2 regions of the Cupriavidus sp. 86D6 genome follow, and region 1 is predicted to be linked to the other one. Evidence: riboswitches for the same ligand, from Rfam matches in the RefSeq annotation. Region 1 holds a riboswitch; the other holds the start of a gene.
What was found. A riboswitch is a leader RNA that binds a small molecule or an ion and turns the genes downstream of it on or off. The one in region 1 is predicted to bind glycine.
Positions count from the first base shown of each region.

Region 2: another riboswitch for glycine. It lies ahead of AC3G88_RS24515 (D-amino acid dehydrogenase); the one in region 1 lies ahead of gcvT (glycine cleavage system aminomethyltransferase GcvT).

Region 1 covers NZ_JBYPSB010000006.1:353,405-357,377, reverse strand. Annotated here, with positions in the region: gene AC3G88_RS17140 (UvrD-helicase domain-containing protein) at 1-1,491, opposite strand, end outside; gene AC3G88_RS17135 (YMGG-like glycine zipper-containing protein) at 1,774-1,998, shown strand; glycine riboswitch at 2,092-2,179, shown strand; glycine riboswitch at 2,201-2,322, shown strand; gene gcvT (glycine cleavage system aminomethyltransferase GcvT) at 2,412-3,539, shown strand; gene gcvH (glycine cleavage system protein GcvH) at 3,652-3,973, shown strand, end outside.
Region 2 covers NZ_JBYPSB010000015.1:89,987-93,959, forward strand. Annotated here, with positions in the region: gene AC3G88_RS24515 (D-amino acid dehydrogenase) at 35-1,303, opposite strand; glycine riboswitch at 1,467-1,565, opposite strand; gene AC3G88_RS24520 (M20 aminoacylase family protein) at 1,625-2,836, opposite strand; gene AC3G88_RS24525 (MFS transporter) at 2,890-3,973, opposite strand, start outside.

The DNA.
Region 1 (3,973 bases):
CTCGTAGTGGATACCTTCCATCAGGTCGTCCAGCACCACGGTGGCCGGGTCGCTGGCCGCGCGGTCGGCCAGGCGCACCATGGATTCGCAGAACGTGCGCAGCGGCTCCAGCTGGCGCGGCTGCAGCCTGGCCTCGATGCCGCCCATCATCGCCGCCTCGAACAGCGACACCTTGGCCTGCCCCGCAAACGTGCCCAGCACCTCGAGCGTGGTGTTGCCCACCCCACGGCGCGGCGTGGTGATGGCGCGAATGAACGCGGGGTCATCGTCCGGATTGGCAATCAGGCGCAAGTAGGCGCAGATGTCCTTGATCTCGGCCTTGTCGAAGAAGCTCTGGCCGCCCGACAGCACGTACGGAATGCGCTCGCGCCGCAGGATCTGCTCGAACAGGCGCGCCTGGTGGTTCCCGCGATACAGGATGGCGTAATCGCGAAACTGCGCGCGGCGCTCGAACTTGTGCGCGGACAGGCGGAACACTACCGACTCGGCCTCGTGCTCCTCGTCGTTCATCGGGTGGACGGCGATCGGATCGCCCATGCCGTGTTCCGACCACAGCTTCTTGTCGAACAGCTTCGGGTTGTTGGCGATGACCGCGTTGGCCGCTTCCAGGATGCGCACGGTCGAGCGGTAGTTCTGCTCCAGCTTGACCACCTTCAGGTCCGGAAAATCGGTCTGCAGCAGCCGCAGGTTGTCCAGCGTGGCGCCACGCCAGCCATAGATGGCCTGGTCGTCGTCGCCCACCGCCGTGAACGCCGGCGCGCGCAGGTGCGAGCCGCCGGCCAGCAGCTTCAGCAGCTGGTACTGGCACGCGTTGGTGTCCTGGTATTCGTCGACCAGGAAATAGCGCAGCCGGTTCTGCCACTTCAAACGCACGGCCTCGTCGCGCGCGAACAGTTCGGCGGGCAGGCGGATCAGGTCGTCGAAGTCCACCGCCTGGTAAGCGTTCAGCGTGGCCACGTAGTTGCGATAGACCATCGCGGCCTGGTGCTCGTCGGCATTGGCCGCCTGCGCAAGCGCGGTCTCGGGATCGACCATGCCGTTCTTCCACAGCGAGATGGTGCTCTGCACGCTGCGGATCAGCTTCTTGTCGGTGGTGCTCAGCTGCTCCTGGACCAGCCCGAAGCAGTCGTCCGAATCCATGATCGAAAATTGCGGCTTCAACCCGACATGCTCGGCTTCCATGCGCAAGATTTGCACGCCAAGCGAGTGAAACGTACAAACCGTCAGCTGCTTGAGTGGAATGCGCTTCCCTTCGCGCGTGGTCTTGCCTTCCATCAGCTTGCCGATGCGTTCCTGCATCTCTTTCGCCGCCTTGTTCGTGAACGTGACAGCGGCAATGTGACGCGGCTCGAACCCCTTGTCCTCGATCAGGTGGGCGATTTTCTGCGTGATCACGCGGGTCTTGCCCGATCCGGCGCCCGCCAGCACAAGGCAGGGGCCGTCCAGGTAGCGCACCGCTTCGGATTGCGCGGCATTGAGTCCGTGAGTCATGGGGCTGGGGAACGTGGCAGGCGGAATGGCTCATGGCGCACCTGGAAGGTGGCGCGCCGAAGGCGTCGATGTTAACACGCGCCGCAGGCGCCCACGGGCGTGTCGGGCGACGTCCGACAAGAGGCGTTTCAGGCTGGTAACAATCGTAAAGCAGCGGATCCCGGGGCATGGAGCTTGCCTCTTATCTCACAGGACCGCACGGGTCTTGCGCGTGGCGCGACCGGTCCGGGACATATCAACAAATCGGAAACGATGATCTCGATGACAACAAAGGAGCCAATCATGAAGACGCTTCGCACCCTTTCGAAAGTTGCCCTGATCGGCGTGACGCTGGTGGGCTTTGCGGGCTGCGCGGACATGACCCCGAAGCAGCGTAATACCGCCATTGGCGCGGGCGCCGGTGCGCTCGGCGGTGCGGTCCTGACCGACGGCAGCGCGTTGGGTACGCTGGGCGGCGCGGCCGTGGGCGGCGTGGTCGGTAATGTGGTGACGAAGGACCGTCGCTAACCGGCCCGCCGTCGATTCCAATCCCGGGGGCGGGGCCGCCGGCCGGCGTCAGGCGCGCGTTTGACAAAGGCTGACCGGTCCCGTACATTCTCGCGCATCCGGCCGGGAGAGCGCGCATCGATTGCGCCGCCGAAGGGGAACCACCCGCAAACTCTCAGGCACCATGGACCGACCGGATCGGCATGCAACATGCACACGATGCATGCCGCACTCTGGAGAGCGACATCCGCCACTGCCCTGACGCCGTGGTGAGCATGTCCACCGAAGGGGCGCACGAAGTTCCGGCTTCGTAATCTCTCAGGTATCGAGGACAGAGGGGTCATCCGCCGCAGCGGATTGGATGCACATTGGTGCGCCCGATCGTTGCGGCGGATGACCCTTTTTTCGTTTTCGAACCGCCCCCGAGGATATCCATGACGCTCCAGGCCACGCCCCTCAACGCTATCCACCGCGCCCTCGGCGCCCGCATGGTCGACTTTGGCGGCTGGGACATGCCGGTCAACTACGGTTCGCAGATCGAGGAACACAATGCCGTGCGTGCCGATGCCGGCATGTTCGACGTGTCGCACATGTGCGTGGTCGACCTGCACGGGGCCGGCACGCGGGCCTTCCTGCGCGGCCTGCTGGCCAACAACGTCGACAAGCTGCAGACGCCGGGCAAGGCGCTGTATTCGTGCATGCTCGACGAAAAAGGCGGCGTCATCGACGACCTGATCGTCTACTTCTTTGCCGAGGACCACTTCCGCCTGGTGGTGAACGCCAGCACGGCCCTTGGCGATATCGAATGGATCCAGTCGCGCAATGCGGCCACTGGCAGCGGCGTGACGATCACACCGCGCCGCGGCGATGTGGCACCGGCGGGCACCGGCAAGCTGGCCATCGTGGCCGTGCAGGGCCCCAACGCCCGCGCCAAGGTCTACCAGGCCTTTCCCTCCACCCAGCCGGCCGACGCGCTCAAGCCGTTCAACGCGCTGGTCGTGCAAGACCCGGAAATGGGCGAACTGATGGTCGCCCGCACCGGATACACCGGCGAAGACGGCTTCGAGCTGGTGGTACCGGCCGAGAACGTCGCCGGCATCTGGGAAAAGCTGATCGCCGCGGGCGTACGTCCGGCCGGCCTGGGCGCGCGCGACACGCTGCGCCTGGAAGCCGGCATGAACCTGTACGGCCAGGACATGGATATCAATACGTCGCCACTGGACGCCGGCCTGGCCTGGACGCTCGACCTGCAGAGCGAGCGCGACTTCATCGGCAAGCAGGCGCTACTGGCAGGCGGCCAGAAGCAGACGTTCGCGGGCCTGATCCTGCGCGACAAGGGCGGCGTGCTGCGTGCGCACCAGAAGGTCATCACGGCGGCCGGCGCTGGCGAAATCACCAGCGGCACGTTCAGCCCGAGCCTGCAGCAGTCAATCGCGTTCGCCCGCCTGCCGAAGGGCGTGGCGCCGGGCACCGACGTCCAGGTCGAGATTCGTGACCGCAAACTGACCGCGACTGTGGTTAAACTGCCGTTTGTGCGTAATGGCAAGGCACTCGTGAGCTGAGGCATCGCCCGGCTTCACATCAAACGGTCGCCCTTCCGCCCGTCCGCTCGAGCCCAACCTGCTGCGGACCGGGTGAATGAAACAAGAAACAAACTGTATCCCGGAGAACCTCATGAACTTCCCCGCTGACCTGAAGTACACCGAGTCGCACGAATGGGTGCGCGTCGAAGCCGACGGCACGCTGACGATCGGCATTACCGACCACGCCCAGGACGCCCTGGGCGACATCGTCTTCCTGGAACTGCCCGAAGTGGGCAAGTCGGTGGGTGCCGGCGACGCCCTGGCCGTGGTGGAGTCCGTGAAGGCAGCTTCCGACATCTACGCGCCGGTGGCTGGCGAAGTGATCGCCGTCAACGACGCCGCTTCGGCAGCGCCCGAGTCGGTCAACGCCAACGCCTTTGACGCCTGGCTGTTCAAGCTGAAGCCGGCCAACG
Region 2 (3,973 bases), on a different contig from region 1:
CGGCGGGAGAGGGGCGGGGGAGAGGGCGGGCGTATCAAGCTGCCACGCCGCCCACGCCCTGGCCCACCGCAACGCGCGCGTCCTGCGTCGCGGCCTGCCGGACCACATCCCCCACCATCTCGGCCGTCACGGCCGATAGCGTCCAGCCCAGGTGTCCGTGCCCCGTGTTGTAGAACACGTTGGCGGCGTGGCCACGGCCTACGCGCGGCATCATGTTTGGCATCATCGGACGCAGGCCGGCCCAGGGCACCACGCTGCGCGTGCTGACGCCGGGGAAGCAGGCATGCACCCAGTCGACCAGCGGACGGATGCGGTCGGCGCGGATGTCGCGGTTGATGCCGTTGAACTCCGCCGTGCCGGCCACGCGGAAGCGGTCTGGGCCCAGGCGGCTGGTCACGAGCTTGGTTTCGTCGTCGAGCAGGCTGACCGTCGGCGCGCTGGCCTGGCTTTGCGCATCGTTCAGGTTCACCGTGATCGAATAGCCCTTCACCGGATAGATGTTGACGCGGTCGCCCAGCTGCCGGGCGAAGGCGCGGCTGGCCACGCCAGCGCACACCACCACGCCATCGAATTCGCGCGATGTGGGCAGGTTGTCTTCCGCCGACACCACGGTGGCGCGCCGCCCCGTGGTGGCCACCGCGCGCACATCCTGGTTGTACAGCGTGTGCACGCCCAGGCGCTGGATCGCCGCGGCCAGGCCGCTGGTGAACTTGTGGATGTCGCCCGTGGCGTCGCTCTCGGTGTAGTAGCCGCCGTAGTAGTCGCCGGCCAGCGTGGGCTCGATGTCGCGCATCTCGGCCGGCGTGACCGCGTGGCGCTCCAGCCCGCCTTCGGCCAGCAGCTTCGACACCCGGCCGGCATGCTCGAATCCCGCCTTGTTGCGATAGATATGCAGGATGCCGCGCCGCTTCAGGTCGAAGTCGATGCCTTCAGCGTCGGCCCAGGCGAACAGGTGCTGGCGCGCGGCGATGGCCAGGCGCGCGGTCTCGACCGTGTTGGCGCGGTAATGCGGAATCGACGCCATGAACTCGGCGAACCAGCTCAGCTTGTGCCAGGTGGGGCGCGGATTCACCAGCAGCGGCGCATCGGCGCGCAGCATCCATTTGAGGCCCTTGGCCAGCGTGGACCAGTGCGTCCAGACTTCGGCGTTCGAGGCCGACAACTGGCCGCCGTTGGCGAACGACGTTTCCATGGCCGCATAGCGATGTCGCTCGAACAGCGTGACGGAGAACCCGCGCCTGGCCAGCGCGTACGCGGTCGTGACGCCGGTAATACCGCCGCCGATCACTGCAATGGTTTTCATGTGGAAGGGTCTTTCAGGACGTCATGAGGTGGCAGTCCACGGCGCACCATGCGCTTCTCGCGGACGCCCCCTCTGTCCTTGACCTGAGAGATTCGCGAGCCGGGGCTCGCTTGCTCCTTCGGTACCGCCGGCCGACGTACAAGCCGGGGTTCTTCAGAGTTCCATGGCGATACCGGTCCTTTTGCCTGAGAGTTTCCGGGGCGGTTGCTCCTTCGGCGCCGTGCTGCCTGGCGGCAGCGACGGGCTCTCCCGATATCGCGGGGTACAACGGTGGCCACTATGCCATAGAAATTAAGGATTCGGCCATCAGGTTTGTTGCCGTCAGGCCGAAGGCACCAGAAAGCGTTGCGCCAGCCGCACCCAGGCCGCGGCGCCCAGCGGCAGCACCTGGTCGTTGAAGTCGTAGCCGGGGTTATGGACCATGCAGCCGCCGAATTCTCCTTCGCCGTTGCCCAGGATCAGGTAGCAGCCGGGCACCGCATCGAGCATCCAGGCGAAGTCCTCGCTGCCATTGAGGCCCTTGGGCGCCTGCGTCACCACGTGCTCGGCGCCCACCAGCTCCTGGCAGACCTCGGCAGCCAGTGCGGTAGGGCCGGCCGCGTTGACCATCGGCGGCGTCAGCTGGCGATAGTCGATCTGCGCCGTCACGCCGTGGGCCTGCGCGGTCAGGCTGACAATCTCGTGGATGCGGGCTTCCACCAGCGCGCGCGTTTCGGGCCGCGCCGCGCGCACATTGAGGCCGAGCTTGACCTCCTCCGGAATCACGTTGTGCGTGGCACCGGCGTGGATGAAGCCGACCGATACCACGGCGGTGTCGTCGGGCGCCACGCTGCGCGCCACCACCGTTTGCAGCGCGGTGATGATGGCGGCCGACGCGGCAATGGGGTCCTTCGAACGATGGGGCATCGCGCCATGGCCGCCGACGCCGCGGATCGTGACATCGGCCACGTCGGACGACAGGCTGACCGGCCCCTCCAGCACCCGAAACGAACCGGCCGGCACGCCGGGCATGTTGTGCAGCGCGAAGACCGCATCGCACGGAAAGCGCTCGAACAGGCCGTCTTCCATCATCGCGCGCGCGCCGCACAGGTTCTCTTCGTCGGGCTGGAAGATCAGGTTCAGCGTGCCGTCGAAGCTGCGCGACCTGGCCAGCGCGTGGGCGGCGGCCAGCAGGATGGCGGTATGGCCATCGTGCCCGCAGGCGTGCATGCGGCCGGGCGTCTTGCTGGCGTAGGGCAGGCCGGTGGCCTCGACGATCGGCAGGGCGTCCATGTCGGCCCGGATGCCCAGCCGTCGCGTGCCGTTGCCGAGCTTCAACTGGCCCACCACGCCGCTCTTGCCAATGCCGGTGTGCACGTCGTAGCCCCAGCTTTCCAGCAGCGTGGCCACCAGCCGGCTGGTGGCGCCAACCTCGAAGCCCAGTTCGGGCTGCGCATGGATCTGGCGGCGGATATTGACGAAGGTCTCGGTGTCGATGGCAGGCAACAGGTGCGGCAGCAGCTGAAACGGGGTCAGGGTCGGTTCTCGGGTCATGGTGAGGTCTCGGAAAGTCAGGCTCGCGGCGTCGCGACGGATATCGACAGGGATCAGTGTTCGCGTTTCTCGACGATGCGCAGCACGGCCACCAGGGCCAGCACGCCGCACGCCATCATGTAGAAGGCGGGGGCCATCGGGTTGCCAGTCTTCGCCAGCAGCCATGTGACGACGAACTGCGACGACCCGCCGAACACCGTCACGCCCACGCTGTAGATCACGGCCAGGCCCGTGGCGCGCACGCCGGCGGGCAGCATTTCCAGCAGCATCAGGAACAGCGGCGTGGTGCCCAGGTTGATGCTGGCGGTCAGCAGCGCGGACATGCCCAGTACCAGCGGCACGCTCGGGTAGTGGTTCATCAGCCAGAACGCGGGATAGACGGCCAGCAGGCTGAACAGCAGCGACCCGGCCACCAGCGGCTTGCGGCGGTCAAGGCGGTCCGCCAGCGTGCCCGCAATCAGCGACACCACGAGCAGCGTGACGCCCGTGACGCAGCCGGACAGGAACGACAGCGACGCCGGCATATGCAGCACGCGGATCATGTAGGTCGGCATGAAGAACACCACCAGGTACATCGTGGCCGTACCGGCGGTGCCGGCCAGGATGCCCAGCACCACCTTGCCGGCGTGACGGCGGAACAGTTCGCCGACCGGGCTCGGCGCATGCGCGTCGGCCTCGTGCGTCTCGTCGAGATTGGCGCGGATATAGAGACCTACCGGCGCGATCAGCAGCCCGAGCAGGAACGGCACGCGCCAGCCCCAGCTTTCCAGCGCGGCGGTGGGCAGCAAGGCATAGAGCGTGGCGCCCGTGGCCGCGCCCGCCAGCGCGGAAATGCCCTGGCTGCCGATCTGCCAGCTCACGCGCCAGCCGCGGCCCTTGACGTCGCCGCCTTCCATCAGCATCGCCGTGGAGGCGCCAATCTCGCCGCCCAGCGAAAAGCCCTGCAGCAGCCGGCCCGCCAGGATGGTCAGCGACCCGAACACGCCAGCGGTGGCGTAGGTAGGGGCCAGCGCGATGCACAGCGTGCCCAGCACCATCAGGCCGATGGTCAGCGTCATGGCGGCCTTGCGGCCATGACGGTCGGCATAGTTGCCGATCAGTACGCCGCCCAGCGGCCGCATGACAAAGCCGATGCCG